4 regions of the Ruegeria sp. E5 genome follow, and region 1 is predicted to be linked to each of the others. Evidence: riboswitches for the same ligand, from Rfam matches in the RefSeq annotation. Region 1 holds a riboswitch; each other region holds the start of a gene.

Region 1 (5,559 bases):
GTACAGCGCCGAAAGCGTCGGGAACACGTCCCGGAAAAGACCTGAGACGCGCAATGTTACGTCCAGACGCGGGCGGCTGAGATCGGTGATTGGCAACACTTCGATGCCCGAGACCCGCTCAGACCCTTTATCCCAAACCGGCTTCACCCCCAGCAGATGCAGCGCCATGGCGAATTCCTCGCCCGCTGTGCGCATAGTGGCCGAACCCCATAGATCGACGATCAAGCCCTTGGGGTAGTCGCCTTCTTCCTGCAGATGCCGCCGAACCAGCTCTTCGGCGAGCTTGACGCCTTGTGTGTAGGCCGCGCGCGTGGGAACCGAGCGTGGGTCGGTCGTATATAGATTCCGCCCGGTCGGCAAAACATCCGTACGCCCGCGATAGGGGGATCCGGACGGCCCGGCCTCGATCCGTTTGCCCGCTAAAGCGTCAATCAGCGCAGAGCGTTCAGCTTGGGCTGAGGGGGCAGTGTCGAAATTGCCCGTCACATCGGGGACGCGCCCAAAGATATGCAGCCCATCACCGAACTGGCTTTCCTTGATGTCACAGACAAATCGGTCAATGCGCGTGATCGCCTCGGCGGTACAGGTGGCCTGATCGAGGCCAAGATCGCTTTCCAGCCCGATCGCCTGCGCCTCGTCCCGGATATCTTCCTGCAGGCGATCGCGGCGTTTGGGGTCTAGCCCGTCCGCGTTCGAGAACTCGTCCAACAGCGATTCCAGCCGCACCATGCGATCTGGTGTGCCGCTTTCCTTCATCGGGGGTGGGATATGGCCCAACGTAACCGCCCCGATCCGACGCTTGGCCTGCGCGGCCTCGCCGGGGTCGTTGACTATGAAGGGGTAGATCACCGGCAGATCGCCGATTAACGCCTCGGGCCAACATTCGTTGCACAAGGCGACTGATTTTCCCGGCAACCATTCCAGCGTGCCATGTGCGCCGATATGGATCAGCGCATCCGCGACCAATCCTTTGCGCAGCCACAAGTAAAAGGCGACGTAGGCGTGGCGCGGTGTGCGCGACAGATCGTGATAGTCGTCATCGCGCAGTTCGGGTGTGCCGCGCTCGGGCTGCAGCGCGATCAGAGCCTTTCCGCGACGCAGCGCAGTGAAGTGGAACGCGCCATTTGTGAAAGCAGGGTCGTCTTCGGGAGTGCCCCAAACCTTATTGAGATCGGCGCGGAGTGTTTCCGGCAGCGCCGCCAGCGCCGCCTGATAATCCTCTAGCGGCCATGAAATCCGGGCATCAAGAAGAGTTTCAGCAATCGGCTCGGCAGGCGCGGTGTCATACCCTTCGCCTTGCAGATCGAGCAACATTGCCTCAGCCGAGGCCAGCGCATCCAGACCCACTGCATGTGCCATCTGCCAGTCTTTGCCGGGATAGGTCGATAGTACCAGCGCCGGAACCTGCTCCGCTTTGGGTTTGTCGTGAAGGTTCAGCCAGCCGGAGATGCGGTTGATGATGGCTTCGATCCGTTCGGGTTCAGCCCGATGAGCGAAGCGAGAATACTCGAGATGCGGGTCGCGTTTGCCCGGCTCTTTGAAGGATACGATGCCCGCGTTGATCCGCCCGTCCACTTCCGGAAGGACCACATGCATGGCAAGATCAGCTGGTGAAAGGCCACGTTCCGCTTCGGCCCACGCTTTGCGGCGTGACGTGGCCAGCGCGACCTGAAAGACCGGCACCTCTGCCACATCGAGAGGTGAGGTGCCTGATGCGCCCTTGCCTGAGAATGAGGTGGCGTTGACGATCGCCGAAGGCTTCAGCGCCACAATAGTCTCGCGCAGCCAATCGGCGGCATTTGGTGCTTTGAGCGACGGGGCAAACAGGCCGACGGCCTCAAAACCTCGCGCGCGCAAGCTGCGGATCAGCGCTGCGATTGGGGCTGTGTCCGCCGAGGTCAGATAAGCACGATAGAAGGTTACGATGATACGTTTCGCATCACCGGGCAGAGCGTTTTCTGCAGGGATCACGCCGCGATCTGGGCACCAGGCACCGCATTCAGGGATGGTCTTCGCGCCCATGACCGGACCTGCATACAACCCCGCAGCCAGTGCCATCTGCGCCAGAGCGGCCTGCGCTGCGACCTCACCGCCGGTGTCGCACAGATGCGCCAGCCGCCGCAGGGTCGAGACAGGCAGGGTAGAGTAATCATCCAGCCGCGTATCCTCGCGACCGTCTGCGGGCAGCACGGCCAGTGCAATCCCTTTGGCCTGCGCCAGCGCCAGAACCTGCTGCAAGCCGTAGGCCCAATAGGGCACTCCACCGATCAGACGGATCAGGATGCCCTTTGCGCCCTCCAGTGTCTGCTCGACATATGTGTCGACTGAGAGGGGATGCTTCAGCGCCGTCAGATTGGCCAGCCGCATCGTTGGCATGCGTCCTTCAGGCCCACTTCCACGATGCCATCCCGCCGCGAAAGCGCCAAGGTCACTGTCGGAAAAGGACAGCACCACAAGGTCCGCCGGGCTCTGACCCAGATCGGTCGGGGTCTCGGTTTCTTCGAGCCCATGGCTTTCGCGGAAGACGACGTGCATAAGTCTTACTCGGCAGCCTCGGTTACACCCACGAGGATATCGCGGATCTCGGCCTCTTTGATATCGTCATGCTCGGCAATGACCACAAGGCGCGAGCGACGGTCTTCGCCGGACTCCCACGGGCGGTCATATTGGTGACGCACGCGCGCACCGACGGCCTGAACCAGTAGGCGCATGGGCTTGCCCTGAACGGCGGCATAGCCTTTGACGCGCAGGATATTCAACTCGTTGGCCAATCGTTCAATCTTGGCGACCAGATCAATCGGATCGATTTGCTCGGGCAGTTCAACGATGATGCTTTCGAAATCGTCATGCTCGTGATCGTGATGGCCGTCGTGATGGCTGGGACGCGCGTCCATGTCATCCTCGGCCGCGGCTTCTAGACCCAGCACGACGCGGACGTCCACGGCACCCTCGGCCACTTCGACCACGGGCATGGGGCGGGGCGCTTCGGCGGCGATGATCTCTTTCGCTTTCGCAACGCCTTCCGGGCCAGCCAGATCGGGCTTGGTCAGCAGAATGATGTCGGCGCAGGAAATCTGATCCTCGAACACCTCGGACAAGGGAGTTTCATGATCAATCGAGTCATCTGCCATGCGTTGCGCATCCACCGCCTCGACATTCGGAGCGAACCGACCAGCGGCCACGGCCTCGGCATCGGCCAGAGCAATCACGCCATCGACGGTGATTTTCGAGCGGATATCGGGCCAGTCGAACGCCTTTAGCAGCGGTTTTGGCAGGGCAAGACCGGAGGTTTCGATCAGGATGTGATCGGGGCGCGGCTCTAGTGCCATCAGGGCTTCAATGGTCGGGATGAAATCATCGGCCACGGTGCAGCAGATGCAACCATTGGCCAGTTCCATGATGTTTTCCGCCGGGCAATCAGGAATGGCGCAGGACTTCAGGATATCGCCATCGACGCCGACATCGCCGAATTCGTTGACGACCACCGCCAGACGCTTGCCCTGCGGGTTCTGCATCAGATGGCGCACCAGTGTGGTTTTGCCCGAGCCCAAAAAGCCGGTGATCACAGTGACGGGGAGTTTCTCGAGATTGCTCATTTCAGGGCTCCAATCGGGGGAATGCGGGCCGCACAGTTTTTGCGGAAATGTTCGGGACGTTCGCGCCATTTGACCAAACCGTCCTCGGTGGCGAGGTATTTGGCTGCGCCTTCGACGATGGTTTCGACATGGTCGATCTCGTTCAGATGCTCATACACGAAAGTCCAGCGATCCGGTCCTCCGCGTAGCACGATCGAGCAGCCTTCATCGCAATTCGACAGGCATTCCACAGCTTTCAAGGTAATGCCTTCGGGCAGGCCCGCCTTTTCAAGCGCCTTGTGAAGCAACGTGCCGGGGCGCTGGGCGTCATCCTCGACAGGCAGCCCGCGACGGCAGGTAGTGCAAACCAGCAGTTCGACCGGTGCGGTCTCGGTCATGTCTCTCATCCCCCCAAATCCTCTTCGTGGGGGACGGGGTTTCATGCGGGCCGATCACAGCCCCACACCGGAACACCCCGTCCGGTTTCATCTTCGGGCGTTGGCAGGTCTCCCGGCTTGCGGATGTCAGAGGAGGCCTCTGTCGGATGTCCCGCCTTCCCGGCCATACTGCCAGTGGCTTTGGGCACCCTCTCCGGTCACGGTCGCGGGGGCGGCTGCGTTTGACGGCAAAAACCGCTGACGCATTCCCTTTTCATCTGCTCTCGCAGACACCAACGAAAGGGACATGCGGCAGGGCAGGGTTGCTTGTCAAGCGAGTCGCGCCGATCCGTGAAAAAGCGGATAAAAAGCGACCTGTCGGGGTCGCTGGGCGGCATGATACTTCTGCAACGACGTGCTGGCATGGCAGCAAGATGCGAACAGGAGGATACCGCGCATGAAAGTAGGGTTTATCGGGCTGGGGAATGTAGGGGGCAAGCTATCTGGATCGCTGCTACGAAACGGTATCGATCTGACGGTTCATGACCTGAACCCGGATCTGGTGACCGAATTCGTCGCCAAGGGTGCCAAAGCCGCCAAAAGCCCGGCGCAACTGATGCGCGATTGCGATGCTGTTATAACCTGTTTGCCTTCTCCTGCGGCCTCGGATGCGGTGATGCAGGAAATGTTGCCAGAGGTCGGCCCTGGCAAAATCTGGATGGAAATGTCGACCACCGACGAAGCCGAAGTCAAACGCCTTGGCGCAATGGTCATCGAACGAGGCGGCGCAGCGGTGGATTGCCCGGTTTCGGGCGGATGTCACCGGGCAGCGACGGGTAATATCTCGATCTTCGCAGGCTGTGATCGTGAGACTTTTGAACGTATCCTGCCATTCCTGACCACCATGGGGCGGCGCATTTTGCACACGGGCGATCTGGGCTCGGCCTCTGTTCTGAAGGTGTTGACCAATTATCTGGCTACCGCCAACCTGATCACCTGCGCCGAGGCATTGGTGACAGCCAAGGCCGCCGGCATGGACCTTGGAACCACCTATGAGGCGATCAAGATATCGTCAGGCACATCCTTCGTGCACGAGACCGAAAGTCAGGTCATCCTGAACGGCTCGCGCGATATTTCCTTCACCATGGACCTGGTGAAAAAAGATATCGGTCTGTTTCAGGAGGTCGCCGACCGTGCCGGAGTTCCCCTTGAGATAAACCCATTGATGATCAAGATTTTCGAAGATGGCATCGCGCGATATGGTGAGCGTGAACTGTCCCCGAACATCATCAGGCGGCTAGAGGACGCGACCGGACTGGAGATCCAAGCGCCAGGGTTCCCAACCGAGATGCTGGACGACGAGCCAGAAGAACCGGGTTATGAGGTGATCCCGCAGAATCGGTAGATCGATTAATCGGCAAGCATTGCGGCTGTCTGGCGACCTGGTTGGACAAAATTCTGGTGCTATTCTAAATAGGTCGACAGGAGTCCGACACCGGCACAGGCAAGAGAACAACTTATGACGAATGAGACCTTTCTCATCGTAACAACGATGAAAAACGAAGGGCCTTTCATGATCGATTGGGTGGCCTACAACCACGCAATCG
Region 2 (5,559 bases), on a different contig from region 1:
TTTTTCCTGCAAAACGCCCGAAGCCGGTGCCGAAATCCTGCGCAAAGGGATCGAGAGGGTGCAAGACGCAGGCCTGGATCGCATCATCGGGCCGATGTCAGGCGATACCTGGCACAGTTACCGGTTCGTCTCGGATAGCGACGGGTCCGCTCCGTTCCTGATGGAGCCCACCAACAAACCGCATGAGCTTGAGGTGTTCCGATCCGCAGGATTCACCGAGATCAGCCGCTATTTCTCGGCTCGGGTGTCGCTGCGGACCGCCGCTGGATCAGCACCGACAGAAACCGATGGTTTTGTCGTGGAAGAATGGGATGGAACAGACCCCGAGGCCCTGTTTCGTCAGGTCTTCAAACTTTCAACCCGTGCGTTCTCAAACAACGCGTTCTACAAGCCGATTGCCGAGGCAGATTTTCTGGCCATGTATATGCCAGTTGTGCCGATGATGAAGCGCGATCTGATCCTTTTTGCGCGCCGCCATGACGGGACATTGGCCGGGTTTCTGTTTGGCATTCCCAATTATGCCGAAGGCCCCAATCCGGCATCCGCAATCCTCAAGACCTATGCAAGTCTCGAACCGGGCGCCGGACGGCATCTGGCTCACCGGTTTCACAAGGCGGCGCTCAGGATGGGGTACGAAACCGCCATTCATGCGCTGATCCATGATGACAACACCTCCGCCGAGCGCAGTGCAGCGGAAGGCGCGACAATATTCCGGCGCTATACTTTGCTTGGACGGAAGCTGAATGGCTGACCTGCTGTCCCAATTCGCCGCGGCGGTTAAACGGGTTCCTGACCGGACAGCCATAGTGGACGGCAAGGGCCGCGAGATCATCTTTCAAACCCTGCACACGCGCGTTCAGCACTTGGCAGGTCGGTGGCAGGACAAGGGTATCCAGTCAGGTGATCGCGTGTTGTTGGCCATGCCTGTCAACGCGGACCTATATGCGAGTCTGGCTGCGCTTTGGACCCTTGGCGCAACCGTTGTCTTACCAGAGCCAGCCTTGGGGCTGGCCGGTCTGCGCCACGCCGCCCGAACAACGAAGCCAAAAGCGTTCTGTGCAGCGGGTGCGTATTCTTTGCTGAAGTTTCTGGTTCCGGATCTCTGGGCCCTGCCCCTGCTGACGCCTGGTAAAAGCCGCAGTAGCCCGGTGGCGCAAAAGGTACAACCGGACGATATCGCCCTTATTTCCTTTACCTCTGGGACAACCGGCCAGCCCAAAGCCATTCCGCGCTCGCACGCGTTTTTGATGGCGCAGCACGATGCCATCGCACACCTGCTCGACAGCCGTATGGCCGAGCGCGATCTGGTGGCCTTTCCGGTGTTCACGCTGATCAATCTGGCGGCCGGGCGCACAAGTGTTCTACCCAACTGGAGGTTCAGCAAGCTGGACCGCCTGTCGACTGTGCAGTTGGAAAGCTGGCTTCAAACGCAACAGATCACCCGGGCCCTCATCCCACCATCGCTATGTGAAAAACTGGTTCAATCCGACGATACCGGTCCGTTGCACACGGTGTTCACCGGCGGCGGTCCGGTGTTTCCGAATCTTGTCGAGGCGTTGAGAACCCGGCACAGCCTGTCGGTTGTGTGCGTTTATGGGTCGACCGAGGCTGAACCGATTGCCCATCTCGACGCCGCGGATATCTCGGTGAAGGATCACCGCGACATGGCTGTTGGAAGGGGTCTTCTTGTGGGATACCCGGTGCCCGAAATCACGCTCCGCATCCGCGACAATGAAATTCAGGTCGCCGGCGCACATGTGAATGACGGGTATTTGAACCCGACCCATTCGAAGAACAACAAAATCGAAGAAGGTGGTGTCATATGGCACCGGACCGGTGACGCTGGCGCGCTGGATGATGACGGGCGTTTATGGTTATGGGGGCGCGTCGGGTCCGAAATTGAAGTCTTTTCAGGTACGCTCTTCCCCTTTGCTATCGAAGTCGCGGCACAGCGATGGCCAGGTGTAGATCGATGCGCGCTCGTCAATACCAAAGCAGGCCCCACACTTTGCGTCCAAGGTTCCGCGGATCACATCGACGATTGGACTAAATCTGCGCTTGGTTTTGGCGTTCCAAATGTGATTTCGATTAAGAACATCCCTATGGACAAGCGTCATGCCTCCAAAGTCGATCGTACGAAACTTGCACGCATCATAGAAACCTGACGCAATATGTCTCGTAGACCACTGAACCTGCCCAACTCATCGCTCCCGTCGCTGTGCGCGTTAACAGAGGACTGAGTGTAGCGACGAAGTCATTGTTTTAGAATTTCCAATCAAAACCTGCACACCTTGGTCAGGGGAAATCTGCAATTGCCAGTTACATCTGGCCGCATGAAACATATTATCGCAGATACACTGTTAGGGTGCGCCCCGGCGAACGGTTGATACCCATTTCATTGCACAAAGATGTTCAGCTTGACGCGTCATCCAAATCCGTCCCAAACCTCAAGCGTTTATAACCCAGATCTACTAGCGGGTTTTCTTCTATGCCGCTGCAAGAATCTCAATTAAGCTCACCCACACAATCACGACTAAAAACTGCGCGCTCGCGAACTTTGCTGCTCTGCATTTTAAATTGAATAAGCTGTTGTAATGCGTCGATGAACATAAAAGATTGAAATAGAGTTCTCTTGGCTCGGTAGCTTCAGATACCCAGGAGAAACGAGCATGGGGAAAGCAGATATGACAAAACCTACTTCCGCTCAAAAAAAACTCTCGGAACGGTTACCAGTTTATCTATCGTTGGCCTGTACCATATGCAGCTACCTTGTCTCCGCCGCTTCATTGCAAGCTTCTGAGCTTCCCTGGATCAAACTAGATAGAGAGGTTCAGGCGCCATCGGGTGCCAAATCACTCTGCAAAGATTATTCGTGGGCGTGCGCGAATACTCGTACTTCTGGTCTGTCAGAAGCGCGGGAGAAACAGATCGTTAAAGCGATTAACTTGCGCGTCAATCGGAGGATCCGCGCCGTTTCGGATCAAAACCAATACGGGACAAAGGAATACTGGACACTACCAATGCAGGGGTCAGGGGATTGCGAAGATTTCGCTTTGCAAAAGAAGTTTGAACTAATGCAGAACGGCCTGGATCCTACGAAGCTACTTATTGCAACTGTCTTAGACACCAATCGCAGTGGCCATGCAGTTTTAGTTTATCGCTCGAGTGAAGGCGATTTGATTCTGGACAATGTCACCAACAGGATCAAATCGTGGAAGGAAACGAGGTATCTTTTCCTACGAATACAGGACCCAAATCACCCTGATCGTTGGGTACAGGTTTCTAGCGGCTAAAAACAATGTGGCGCGCCCTCGAGACGCGCCACAATAAAATTTTGGTCCTGCGACTATTGGTTGTTTCGCGGCAACCCAAGTTTAGGACACCGCTTCAAACTTTGGTCAAGCTTTCGCAGCGTTGTACAAACGCGGAGTCACCAGACCTGTACTGTTCAAACCGCGCATCGCCTTGGCTGCCGCAAGCACTGCCAGATCAGCAATCGGCTCAATGACGATTACCAGCATATAAGCGCCGCCAAAGGACAGAACCGACGCCATGGTTTCTGCGCCGAAACCCTGGCCGTAGAAGGCCCAGAACCCAACCCATGCGACTACTCCTCCCTGATACGTCGCACTCAGCGCAAGAGCTTGGCCATATTTGAGGTCAACATATGCTGTGCCGGGTGCGATGATGCGGCTGGCCAGTGCTTGTAGCGCAAATAGCGGCACCAGCAGAGTGGTCAGGTTGATGAAGTACTGCGGAAGATCGAACGGGGCAAAAAACACACCCTGAATCAGGAGACCAGCTGCCAATCCAAAAGCCGCGGGTGCAGCACCGAGAAGCAGAAACAACGTCGACCCCAGGATGAAGTGGACTTCAGAGACACCAACCGGGAAATGCGGCAGGACTTCGAAGAAAAGGAAAACCCCAACGGTGGCGAGCACCGAGCGCATAACGAAAGATGCAGGTCCATTCGCACGCAATGTGGAAAACGTTTCTTTCGCTGCGTAAGTAGCCGCACCTGCGGCGGTAACATAGGAAAGCGCGATTTTGGCACCATTCACGATGCCCGGTTCGATATGCATGTTCTTTCTCCCTACCGCCTCACCCGGCGGCTTGTCAGGTTGAATCGACCGTAAGGCCGACAGGTTCAGTCTGGGCATAGCCCGGTGCTTTACGGCAGGTCTCCTGACTCGCGGGTGCTCGCTCCGCCAACCTTCCCGGTTCCATTACGAACCAGTGGTGTCTTGGCATCGCTCTCCGTTCACAGTTGCGGGGGCAGTTACGGAATTGGCGCCATTGAAAACACCGAACCGTATTCCCTTTTAATCCTTTTGGCTTCAGCCATCAGGAACCGAAAACAAATCACCGCTACAATGGCGGCTTCGCCTGGGTCAATTGTCTTTGCGACCTATTCTAATGTAAACTCGACCGAAGCAGGATTCACGCAACCGGTCACTTGATCGACAGGGTAAACCAAGCGTTACCTGAAACCTCTTGAAGCTCTAGCTGCTAGAGGCTTTAAGATTCGGATTAATTCGCGATAGTGCGATCCAAATACGTTAAACTTGTGAACCATGACGAGACCTATGCTTACAAGGCGCCATTTCATTCAATCCACCACAGCGCTGTTCTCGGCGTCTGTGGCCAGTCCATTGATCGCCAAAACCTGGCCAACCGCATCGCAGAAGACCTATTGGGACAGTCAGGTCACGCCAATTGGTTACGATCCAATGACCTCAAATCCGTGGGGTGTTCATGACCGTTTTTTACCAAGACGCGTCGCGGCAAATGATGGTTTGGTTCCAGGTGACATCCATGTGGATGCCGTCGCGCGCTATCTCTACCATATCGAAGAAGGCGGGACCGCAATGCGCTATGGCGTAGCGATCGCGCGCGGGAACCTTTACGAGCCCGGCACCTATGTTATCCGCCGAAAGGTCGAATGGCCACACTGGACACCAACCGCTTCAATGATCGAGCGCAACCCCGAATACGCGGAATTCCGGAATGGCATGGAGCCCGGGCCGAATAATGCTCTCGGTTCTCGTGCCCTTTATCTATACGTTGGAGACCGAGACACATATCTCAGAATTCACGGCACGCCTGAGCCAAGAAGCATCGGCGGTCGCGCAAGTTCTGGATGTGTGCGAATGATCATGGCTCATATCAATGACCTCTACCCAAACGTGAAAACCGGCTCGACCGCTTTCCTATACTCTGCCGAAGATAGCGTCACAGCCCGCTCATGAATATTGGGCAGCGTACATGGACGTCGCTGCCCTCATTTCGATCAGGCGTCGCGCGCAATGCAGATCGGAGCGCCATTCGTCGCGCGCAATGGTACCAATGTCGTCTCGACGGGTCCGCTGTGTTCATACCAAAAGCAATTGTCTTCGGGCAGGAGGCGCGCTGTGGTCAAATCCTGCGCCGGCCCTGCCAGCGCTACGACCGAATCTGGCACGTTGCCTGGTTCAAGTGCTTTGCTTTTGGCCCCGGTGAACTGGGCTGAGCAACCAGCCGTAATCGAGACTAACGTGATGGTAATGGCGATCCGTTTCT
Region 3 (5,559 bases), on a different contig from region 1:
GATTTGCAGCAATATGCAAACCACTCAGACCGAACAAGGTTGGGATGTACACACGATTCTGCATCGGGTTGTCAGACTAAATGGACAGGACACCGCAATCCGCATCGGGGTTCTTTCTGTTTTGCCCTCTCAAACCGCACAGTGGGAAGCACATCTGCTAACGGACCGGGTCGTGGTAACAGACATTCTGGCCGCTGCGCGGCGCGCTGCTGAAGATCTCAGCGTGCAAGGTTGCGACCTGATTGTCGCCCTTGCGCATACCGGACTGGGATCGGCAATGGCCGAGCCGGATATGGAAAACGCGATCATCCCGCTGGCCGAGATGCCGCTGATTGATGCCGTCGTCGCAGGCCACACCCATCTGACACTGCCCGGAAAGGCGCATGATGGTTATCCATTCGTCGACAGTACGCGGGGGCTTGTCCATGGAACGCCGGTTGTCATGCAGGGTTGGGCCGGGTCTCATCTTGGGATCATTGATCTAACACTGCAAAAAGATACCACCGGCGATTGGCGCATTACAGGCAGCCATGTCGAAGCGCGGGCAATCGCTCAATCAGGCACAGAAATACCCGAATGCCAAAGGATCACAAAGCTGTTTGCGACCGGCCACGCTGCGACGCGCAAAAGGGTGACCAGGCCAGTGGGCACAATCCCACACACGCTGCACAGCTACTTCACATATTGCGTACCGGATCGCGGTCTGGCCTTGGTTGCGGCGGCTCAGGCCGCTGCCCTACGCCCGCATTTGGTCGATACCGACTGGGCAGATTTGCCTATCATATCGTCAGCCGCCCCGGCAAAGTTCGGCGGGCGCGCAGGAAGCAAGTACTACACGGATATCCCCTCAGGCGAGATTTCAGTTCGACATTTCGCCGATCTCAGTGTCTTTCCTAATGAATTGCGCGCGGTGCTGGCCTCAGGTTCTCAGATTCGGGACTGGCTTGAGATGTCAGCCGGGCTGTTCCATCAACTTGGCTCAGACGCCCCGATCGATCTTGCCGATCCTCAGCGCACGGGCTTCAACTTCGATGTCCTGCATGGCGTCACCTACCAGATCGATCTTTCGCAACCGGCGCGGTTCGATACGCTCGGTCGAGTGATTGATCCGGCATTTTCCCGCATACGCAACCTGGAATTCGATGGGCAGCCGATTGCGCCTGACCAGAGTTTCCTTGTCGCCACCAATAACTACCGCGCCAATGGCGGTGGTCATTTTCCAATTGCGCGACAAGCCCGTATGATTGACCTGCCTCAGATCAGCATACAGGATATTCTATGCAAATACGTCGCGGGCACATTGCCCGCCGACCCACTCGCGCATGCACCGCGCCCCTTTTCTTTTGTACCAAACCAAAGGCAGGGCGCGATCCTGACAACGGGGCCGCGCGCGCTACACCATGTTGCAGAACTTGCTGAGTATCATCCACGCATTCTGCCCGACGATGCGGATGGTTTCATGCGTATTCATCTGACCTTCTGACGGGTTGCCATTTTCAGGGGATGCACCTATATCGGCTTTGAGAGGTTGGCGCGGGCGAGCGCCTCGCCAACCTGGTCAGGTCCGGAAGGAAGCAGCCACAACGAGCCCCGCTTGGGTCGATGTCCAACCTCTCACTTAGAACCTATCAGCCGCAGGAGGGCGTTTATGATTGTAACAAAAACCCTTCGGGCAGACCGGTTCTGATCCTTTCCGATCAACTGATTGCCTGAACACGTCGCCGGCGGATGCGCGATTGCCATTCGACGGGATTGCTGTTTCTGATCACAGGCAGACCAATGTTACTTTCCTTTTCGGACCTCGGATGGTCCTCTCATTTCGCGGCTCAGCATACGGCTGATCCGTCACTTCTTCCGTATCGCATCTCGGCCGTACACCGGGATCGACTGATCGGGCTGAGCCCTGAAGGTGAATCGCCTTTGTTATCTCTGGATCAATCAACCGGCGCATATGCCGTTGGGGATTGGGTTCTGGCGGATGAAAACAAACGCATACGCCGCGTGCTGGACCGGCGCAGCCTGCTGCAGCGCCGGGCCGCAGGTACAGGGGCAGCGGCGCAGCTGATCGCTGCAAATGTTGATGTGCTGTTCATCGTCAGTTCCTGCAACGCCGATTTCAATCTGCCACGATTGGAGCGGTATCTTGCGCTGGCGCATCAGGCAGGCTGCTATCCGGTGGTCGTTCTGACCAAGTCGGACATGTGCGATGATCCGAGCCTTTATGTAGATCAGGCCCAATCGCTCGCCCCGTTTCTGACGATACTTGCGGTCAACGCGCTGGATCACGGCGATCTCGAACAAGTTCTGTCGTGGTGTCCGAAAGGACAAACCAGCGCCTTGCTTGGATCATCCGGCGTTGGGAAAACGACGCTCGCCAACGGGATGACGGGGCAGGATCAGGCCACCGCAGGTATCCGTGAAGATGATGCGCGCGGCAGGCACACAACAACTGCACGCGCCTTGCATCGCATGCGCAATGGCGGCTGGCTGATCGATACGCCCGGCATGCGCGCGTTGCGTCTGCTGGATGCGCAGGAGGGGTTGGATGAGGTATTTTCGGACATCTCAGACCTCAGCCTGGATTGCCGCTTCTCGGATTGTCAGCACGAGACCGAGCCCGAATGTGCGGTGCAGGCGGCAATCGACGCTGGTACGCTTGATCCCGCGCGGCTGGACCGCTGGCGCAAGCTGCGGCGCGAAGACCAACACAATTCCGCTTCGGTGGCGCAGGCCCGCGCCCGCGACAAGGCGTTCGGCAAGATGGTGCGCAGCGTGATGCACGAGAAAAAATCCCGTAAAGGGCTATAACGAAGCTGGGCACCGACCTACCGGTGCCCAGCGCTATCAGGCGATCAGTCTAGGCCAGACTGCCGCATTCCGTCTTGCGAATGCACCGATATGGCCGATCTTGGACACTCCGAATTCGCTTGGTGCAAGCAGATGGCGCCCGGCTTTGGGTCCATAGAGATCGGCAAGACGCCAGACAGCATCCGGCGGCACCATTTCATCATCTGCGAAGGTAAACAGATCGACACGTTTGCCCAAGTCTTTCCAGCGGGCGGCGGGCAGTGTCGTGCCGATCTCTGGCACATAGCTTTTGGGGGCGGTGCACCATTTGCGCCATTGCCAATAGACTTGGGCAGGCAGGTCCGATCCAAACCCGACCAACCGCCCGGGCAGGTAGCCAAGCGCCTTGACCACCAGCGGCGCGTGACCATACCAGAACAACGCCGCCAAAGCGCGATAAGGCCAAGGGTGATCCGCCAGCGTTACCAGACCCGAACAGACACAGATCATCCTGTCGATCTGATCGATATCGGGTTGGATCGGGCCAAACATTCCGCCCAAGGAATGACCGATGCTCCATAGCTTGGCCTGCGGAAACCGTCGGCGCATCTCGGCCCGGGCGGATGGAATGTCGATCAACGCCCAATCGGCCATGGTGACATTTGACCGCTTTTGCGAACCCACCAAAGAGTGACCAAAATCCCGGTAATCGTAAGTCAGGCAGGCCATGCCCTGTTCTTCGGCGAGCCATCGGGCGAAGTACTGATAGTAATCCCTCGGCACCCCAGTCGCACCGTTTATGACGACCACCTTTTCGGGGTCGGCAACCGGACGGTAAAGCCGCGCCGACAACATTGCCGGGCCGGACGGGATTTGAAAATCCTCGGTCACAACCGCCTGCTGCGTGTCCAACATGGTGCCCTCCAATACCGACTGAACTGATCAGTTCACCCGAAGCGCCTCAAGTCAAGGTTGACGTGACTGGACCATACGTCACTTGCCTGACGCAATCTTCTTGACTCGGGCACGGCGCAGCCGCTAGCCATGTCGCGATGGTTCTCGCGCCCAATCGGGCCGGGATGAAAAGGGAACACGGTGCGGTTCTGCCCGGATAAATCCGGAAAGAACCTAGTCCGAGACTGCCCCCGCAACTGTAAGCGGAGAGCAATGCCGAGATACCACTGGCCTTGAAGGCTGGGAAGGTCGGCAAAGCGATGACCCGCAAGTCAGGAGACCTGCCATCGGATGTAGAACCGAAACTCGGGCGGGGTGTCCGGGACGGGTTTGATCGTGCTCCGCAACGACCAACCTGTGCCACGCCCGCGCCTTGCGCGCGGAGGGCGCATTGATGATCTGGAAGACCAAAACACACGAATTCGCGGCGACCGTGTGCCAACGTACTGGCGCACCCTGCCCCGCATTGGCACAGATGGCGCGGGCTCTGACGCAGACCATGTCCGCCACAAAACCGGTCACGAAAACTGAGTTTGAGATTGAAGGCACCATAGATCTGTCGCACTGCCCGGAAGGATGCACCGCCCGCTTTCGCGCCCAATGCGACCAGATACGTGTATTCTGCGGAACCGATCCTGAAATCGATACCGGCCGGCTGGATGACTACGCAGACATGATGTTCGGAACCGAGTACCGCAGCCTACCCGCAGACCTGCTAAGGAATCCTCCTTGCGCCATGCTTGAGGCTTCGCTTCTGGTGCAGCACAACGGTGGCGAAATCTCGCCACATGTTGGTGTCTAAGCCGTCAAACGGCTTGAACACGGGCCGGTTCAACGGCCCAAAGCATCTGGGCATTTGTCTCGACTGCGCAAGGACGCACCGTACGCAATCGCTTCAATGCCGCCTCAGGCCGTTCACCGCATTCAACCATCAGACGCAGAACCACCATCCCGGATCGGCCACAGCCACCACGGCAATGCACTAGCACACGGCCACCACCTGACAACGCCTGACGTGCGGTCGCGCCAACGCGGGGCCAGCGGTCCAAAATCTCTTTGGGTGGCGTGCCAAAATCTTCGATCGGCAAATGCACCCATCTGCTGGCACGCCCCTGAATATCAGCGCCAAAATTCCGCGCACCATCCTGAATCATCTCGACCTCAGTCGTCATCGAGATCACAAGTCCCGGCTTCCAGTCTGCTATAAGATCGAGGTCTTCGGTATAAGTGCCTCCGCGCCCGGGCATCGATGACAAGGCCAAGGTGCCTCCGCCAACCTGCAACGCATAAACCACCAGTTGCGACATAATCTCCCCCCAAACAAACTTCACCCAACAACATACTGGTCCAGTAAATAGAATAGAGTGGATTTTAGCCGCATACCCACGCATTCCAAAATGAAAATCGTCCCGGCCGGCTGTGGACGCGGGCGGCGGGGGCCTCTACGCTGCGGCGTAACGCGAATCCGACAGAGCAGACATGACCGAGACGCCCAGCCCCGCCTACCAGGTTCTTGCCCGCAAATACCGCCCCGAAACCTTTGCCGATCTAGTCGGTCAGGACGCCATGGTGCGCACTCTGAAAAACGCCTTCGAGGCGGACCGGATCGCGCAGGCCTTCATCATGACCGGCATCCGCGGTACCGGCAAGACGACGACCGCTCGGATCATAGCCAAGGGTATGAACTGCATCGGTCCCGATGGCAGCGGCGGCCCTACCACCGAACCCTGCGGTCAATGTGAACACTGCGTAGCCATCATGGAGGGCCGCCATGTCGATGTGATGGAGATGGATGCCGCCAGCCGCACCGGTGTCAAT
Region 4 (5,559 bases), on a different contig from region 1:
AAAGGCGTGACGATCCGTTCCTCTACGGCGGTCAGCTCGCTTTGGCTTACACCACGGCTTGCCCAGTTTTGGAAAACGCATGGCCATGTTTCTGTGACACAAGTTGTGACCGATCTCGGGGTCGATACCTCAAAATGTGATCTAAGCATTCACTACGGTGATACACGCCGGGATTCAGGGATTATCAAGACCTTGTTTCACGACAACATCATGGCCTTATGCAGCCCTCGGTTTGCGAAACAGAACCCAATCGAGCATGTCGGCGAGATCGCCAAAGTGCCGCTCATCCATCTTGATGCACCAGATACCGGTTGGACCGATTGGCGGGCCTGGACCCGTAAACTGGGCTATGAAGGCCCGCTGAATTCCGCGCATCGGGTCAACAATTACACGATTGCGCTTCAGGCCGCTCAGGACGATATGGGCGCAGTGCTGGGATGGGAGGGACTGACCTCGGAGCTGACCGCATCCGGAAAACTGGTCAGACTGTTGCCGCAAACCATCTCATCGCAACTGGATTTCTACGTGAAACTACACAACACCTCATCCGACCGCGCCAAGCTTGTGTTCAAGTGGCTCGGCCAAGCGGCTGACGGAAAGGTTTAAACTCGGCTCAGACCTGATCAGGACGAAATATCTTGGGAGCGAAGATCGAGGGCCTTACCGTTGATTTCTCGCAGTCCTGAATAAAAGCAAGAACACAAACACCGATCCGATTGAAGTTGTGACGATCCCCACCGGCAATTCCTGCGGAGCCAGCAGAAGCCTGCTGAGAATGTCAGAGCCGGTCAACAAGGCAGCACCAACCATAGCGGCGGTAGGTAGAAGGTTTTTGTGCAGGGGACCTGCGATCCCGCGCGCAATATGCGGCACCATCAGACCGACAAAACCAATCACTCCGGCTACGGAAACAAACACGGCCGTTGCCAAGGCTGCGGTGAAAAACATGCTGAACCGCAGACCCCGAACCGGCACACCCAGAGTAGCGGCAGTCAAATCCCCGGTCAGCAGCGCATCCAACCAGCGGCTGCGATAAAGCGAATAGCTCAGGATCAGCAGCAGACCGATGCACACCAGCGGGAACGTCTCCCAACGGGCCAGGCCCAGCCCCCCCAGCATCCAGAAGATGACAGAATGGGCGGCGCGGCTATCACCGGCGAAGATCAGATAGTTGGTGATGGCCGAAAACAAAAACGACACAGCCAGACCCGCAAGGATCAGCTTCTCCGGTGCGCTGGTGCGAAGCCCATGAACCAGCGCCAGCACGATGCCCGACGCCACAAGACCGCCGCAAAAGGCAGCCAGAGGCAGAGTCCAGAAACCCAGAATATCTCCGGTCACGGTAATTACAAACACCGCCCCCGCTGCCGCGCCCGAGGACAGGCCGAACAGAAATGGATCGGCAAGGTCATTACGTGTGGTCGTTTGCAGCACCACGCCAACGATGCCCAGCCCGGCACCGATCACGGCTGCAAACAACGCGCGGGGCAGTCGCAGGTCGAATACGATCCTATGCAGCGGCGACATCTCTCCGTCCTGCAACCCGGTACCGCGCAATATCGCGGTGAAGGTGTCGGATAAAGGAATCGAGGTTGTACCGTAGATCGTGGAGATCAGCAAAAGGGCGGTCAGAACGACCGCCCCCAGCAACAACGTCAGGCCCAGTCGGCCCATATTAGCTCTGACCCGGATGCATCGCGCGCGCCATCTTCGAGATCGCTTCGATATTTGCCGGTCCCGGCGTCAGCTCCTCGTAGCGCAATCCGATCCAGCGCTCGTTCTTGACGGCGTCAGTCTGCGACATGACGGGATGTTCCTGCAGGAACTTGAAGGTGTCCTCGGCACCATTGCCGGTCTGATAATCCAACAAAACCAGGAATTCCGGGTTCGATGCGGCAACGGCCTCCCACGAAGTGCGGCCCCAGCTCGTGTCCATGTCATGAGTGACGTTTTCACCACCGGCGGCAGTGATCATCGCATCGGGAATCGCGAATTTACCGGCGGTAAACGGAGCATCTGCAGGACCATCCAGAAGAAAGACGCGGGGCTTGGGCAGTTCAGCAGTCTTGGCTTCGATCGCTGCCAGCTGCTCTTTCCAGCCCGAGACCAGAGCTTCGGCCTTGTCTTCGACTTGCATCACCTTGCCCAAGCGCAACACATCGCCAAACAGAAGATCCATGCTGGCTTCGGGGCGATCCTTGTCCAGATGGATACAGCTTTCGGTTAGAACCAAGGTCTTGATTCCGAACGGTTCCAATGTATCTGGGGTCACATCACCACCCGGCTTCATGCCATAGTACCAACCGGCAAAGAACAGGTCGGGTTCAACCGCCACCAGGTTTTCGACGGTCGGATATTTCGGCGCAAGCTCGGGGATGTCGCCGCGCAGGGCATCAAAATCAGGGCTGGTCTTGTACCAGCCGGTGATGCCGGTCAGGCCGACGATCTTGTCCTGCAGACCCAATGCAAAGGCCATATCGGTCATGTTCATGTCATGCACAACCAGGCGCTTGGGCGCGGTATCAAAAACCAGCGGTTCGCCGCAGTTGTCTACGGTGACTTCTTGCGCAGCAGCACCGCTTGCCATGGCGGTGGCCAACGCCACGGGCCAGATGTATTTCATCTCAGTGTGTTCCTTCGACTAAGTTGAGACTGTGGTTCTTCGAATATCAAGCGCCGGGATCACGCGGCCTTCGTGGAGAAAGCAGAGGAAATCAACGCCAAAAGTTTCGCGGACTCTTTCGGGTGTCAGCACCTTGTCCACCGACCCAAACTCGATCATGAGGGTCGATTTCATCAGCGCCACGTGTGTGGCGAATTCGGGGATCATGACCAGATCGTGTACGATCATGACCACGGTGATCCCAAGCTCGGCGACCAAAGACAGCATCCGCCCTTTTGCATCAGGATCCAGATGGTTGGTCGGTTCGTCCAGAAACAGCAACGAAGGGTTCTGCGCCAAAGCACGTGCGATATGGGCACGCTGACGTTCGCCTCCAGACAGTTGGGCCATGCGCTTGTCCGCGAGATTGGCGAGACCGGTCAGGTCTAAAATCCGGTCCAGCTCTTGCGCGTGGCCTTCGGCAGAGCGGTCCGCACGGATGGGTATTTGCCCCAGCGCAACATAATCGCGTAACGCCAAGCGTCCATCGGGCAGTTCCTGCTGACCTACCACTGCAATCATGCGCGCACGCTCTTTGGCCGTGAGCTTTTTCAGACTGCGTCCTTTGATCCGAACATCACCAAGTGCCAGCGGCTCAGCGCCGCACAACAGATTGAGAAGCGTCGTTTTCCCCGCCCCGTTCGGGCCGGCGATGGCTAGAATGGAACCCTCGTACAACTCGAACGAGACGCCCTGCAACAGGACATCTCCGTTAAGGGCATAATACTCAAGGTTTTCGGCAATCAGAAAGGGTGGCAACGTCATTGCGATGCCCCGTGTTCGATCCGCGGCATGCGCGAGAGGGTTTTATTGAACAACGCCTGCGGGCGATCAGTGGCATTTGTCCAGCCATCCGGGCTTTCACGATACTGCGCTGCAAACTCAGCCAGCGCCTGCACCTCTTCCGCGGTCTGAATGCCACCAAAAAGGTATTGCGCCTTTCCTACGGCCTGGAACCCAACCGTTCTGGGACTATCGCAGCCTGCCATGCAAGACGACGCGCGGATCGCAAAACTGCGAGGTAATTTCCCAGTCAACGCATCGCAAATTTCATCAAGGGGCAGCCCTTCAGTGCAGCTTTCGCAGACTAGAATGAAATGATCAGGCTTATCTGGCATGGTCCACTCCACTTGTTTCCAAGCGCATGCGGAAGCTGCCGACAATGTAAACACGCGATTGACGCGCCATCAAAGCCTCCTTCCAGGACGCCCCGCCCCGGGTTGGTTAAACATCTGATGGCAGGTCTCCTGACTTGCGGGTCCGCGCTCGGCCAACCTTCCCGACCCTGTGGACCAGTGGCTGTTTGGCCTTGCTCACCGCTTACAGTTGCGGGGGCAGTTACGGAATTGGCACCTTTTGGCAAACCTCACCGTATTCCCTTTTCATCCCGCGGCAATACCACCGGGAACCATCAATCGATTGAGTGCCCGAGAACACCGGACACGTCAATGATAAAGTCGAAGGCACCCAACTCTGGTCGAGGATCGAGCGCGGGCAACCACGTGTCCGTAGCACCAACCGAATGGGTTGGGCTGCGCGCCGAATTTGTCTGGCCACGGCTGTCCATAGTTGGTGTGTTTGGAAATTAGACAATCTGAGGTAAGCTGAACAAATTTAGAGGTTTAGCTTTGTCAGCGCCTTACCCCTGTTTGATCATTGCCTGGGTTTATCCAAGGAGACGGTTCTTTGACGCATGTTTCGCAAAACGCATTGCCGCCGGATATTGTTGATGATGTCATTGACCACAATCTCGAGGCCGTTGCACGGTGGAAAGGCCATCGCTTAAGGGCTCAGCATGGGCGCAGTCACGGGTGCGTGGCTGCAACATTCACTGTCAGAAACGATCTACCAGAACAGTTCCGTCACGGCCTGTTTGAACAGCCCGCTGCCTATTCAGCCGCACTTCGCTTTTCCAACGGCGCGCATCTGGATGACCGGAAATCGGATGCCCACGGGATGGCGATCAAGCTTTTTGACGTGCCAGGCCCCAAGCTGATCGACGCCGAGGCACTTGCGCATCTGGGGACCACACAACTCAGCGACGAGTTCGATTTCGTATTGGTCGATCAGGATGTGTTTCCCAGCTACGTCCCCGATGAATATGAGCGATTGGGCAGGCTTGTCGCCACATTACAAGCGGTCCAGCACGCGATCAAAGGGCGACGAAAATGGAGCCTTAGGTTGATCACCAAAGGGCTGCGCGCAGGATTTCGCGCCTTCCTCACTCGTGAAGGCAAGCGTCAGTTTCGCGTCGCGAGTGATTTTGCCTCGAACTATATGCACTCGCCTTTTGAGGTCCATTTCTGGTCGACAACACCGTATCGGCTGGGCCCCGATCTAACGGTCAGATACTTGGCCCGCAGCGCGAAACCAAAAATTCCGGCACATCCGGTAGACGACCCAGATGGGATCGGGCAGTGTTTGCGGCAAGACGTGGCCGATGGAGATAATCACTTCGAGCTGTGTGTGATTGAGCCCCCGCGCCCGGCCGACGAATTCGATGTGCTCGACAATCGCATCCGGTGGGCATGCGATCCGCAACCAGATGCACCTCTTGATCCGTACCATCATACCGTCACGCCCGTGGCGGATATCACGATTCCCAAAGGTGCAGAATTTGATCCGCAGAATGGAGACGCGATGAGCTTCTCGCCCTGGCGTGTCACGGCAGATCACGAACCTTTAGGACCGATTAATGCGATCCGGCTCAGAACCTATCTGAGCTTGGCCCGCGCCCGGTTCCCGAATCGATGACCAAACGGAGATGTATTGATGCTGGACGTTGATGATCTGATCAAACTCGGATTCAAGATCTCCCCACCCGTTACGAGCTATTTAGCCGCGATCAGGCTTGCAAACGCCGCGAAGATCCACCGACCGCGGCCCTATACGATGGG

What was found. A riboswitch is a leader RNA that binds a small molecule or an ion and turns the genes downstream of it on or off. The one in region 1 is predicted to bind cobalamin.
Region 2: it holds a riboswitch for cobalamin, as region 1 does, so the genes downstream of both, ACR0BI_RS18365 (energy-coupling factor ABC transporter permease) here and ACR0BI_RS14245 (DUF1636 domain-containing protein) in region 1, are expected to answer to the same signal.
Region 3: it holds a riboswitch for cobalamin, as region 1 does, so the genes downstream of both, ACR0BI_RS08405 (hypothetical protein) here and ACR0BI_RS14245 (DUF1636 domain-containing protein) in region 1, are expected to answer to the same signal.
Region 4: it holds a riboswitch for cobalamin, as region 1 does, so the genes downstream of both, ACR0BI_RS09345 (DUF1636 family protein) here and ACR0BI_RS14245 (DUF1636 domain-containing protein) in region 1, are expected to answer to the same signal.

What each region holds. Positions count from the first base shown of each region.
Region 1 is NZ_JBQFPA010000003.1:465,178-470,736, forward strand. It holds gene cobN (cobaltochelatase subunit CobN) at 1-2,535, opposite strand, end outside; gene cobW (cobalamin biosynthesis protein CobW) at 2,541-3,596, opposite strand; gene ACR0BI_RS14245 (DUF1636 domain-containing protein) at 3,593-3,973, opposite strand; cobalamin riboswitch at 4,059-4,265, opposite strand; gene ACR0BI_RS14250 (NAD(P)-dependent oxidoreductase) at 4,371-5,357, shown strand; gene ACR0BI_RS14255 (glycosyltransferase family 2 protein) at 5,472-5,559, shown strand, end outside.
Region 2 is NZ_JBQFPA010000005.1:250,537-256,095, reverse strand. It holds gene ACR0BI_RS18380 (hypothetical protein) at 1-751, shown strand, start outside; gene ACR0BI_RS18375 (AMP-binding protein) at 744-2,165, shown strand; gene ACR0BI_RS18370 (transglutaminase-like cysteine peptidase) at 2,670-3,293, shown strand; gene ACR0BI_RS18365 (energy-coupling factor ABC transporter permease) at 3,399-4,082, opposite strand; cobalamin riboswitch at 4,159-4,371, opposite strand; gene ACR0BI_RS18360 (L,D-transpeptidase) at 4,587-5,249, shown strand; gene ACR0BI_RS18355 (hypothetical protein) at 5,291-5,559, opposite strand, start outside.
Region 3 is NZ_JBQFPA010000002.1:48,461-54,019, forward strand. It holds gene ACR0BI_RS08385 (bifunctional 2',3'-cyclic-nucleotide 2'-phosphodiesterase/3'-nucleotidase) at 1-1,483, shown strand, start outside; RNA gene ffs (signal recognition particle sRNA small type) at 1,522-1,620, shown strand; gene rsgA (ribosome small subunit-dependent GTPase A) at 1,780-2,808, shown strand; gene ACR0BI_RS08400 (alpha/beta hydrolase family protein) at 2,845-3,702, opposite strand; cobalamin riboswitch at 3,824-4,044, shown strand; gene ACR0BI_RS08405 (hypothetical protein) at 4,136-4,543, shown strand; gene ACR0BI_RS08410 (phosphatase domain-containing protein) at 4,548-5,048, opposite strand; gene ACR0BI_RS08415 (DNA polymerase III subunit gamma/tau) at 5,221-5,559, shown strand, end outside.
Region 4 is NZ_JBQFPA010000002.1:237,711-243,269, reverse strand. It holds gene ACR0BI_RS09365 (LysR substrate-binding domain-containing protein) at 1-606, shown strand, start outside; gene ACR0BI_RS09360 (iron ABC transporter permease) at 661-1,674, opposite strand; gene ACR0BI_RS09355 (ABC transporter substrate-binding protein) at 1,676-2,623, opposite strand; gene ACR0BI_RS09350 (ABC transporter ATP-binding protein) at 2,642-3,427, opposite strand; gene ACR0BI_RS09345 (DUF1636 family protein) at 3,424-3,780, opposite strand; cobalamin riboswitch at 3,883-4,090, opposite strand; gene ACR0BI_RS09340 (catalase family protein) at 4,349-5,416, shown strand; gene ACR0BI_RS09335 (peroxidase family protein) at 5,435-5,559, shown strand, end outside.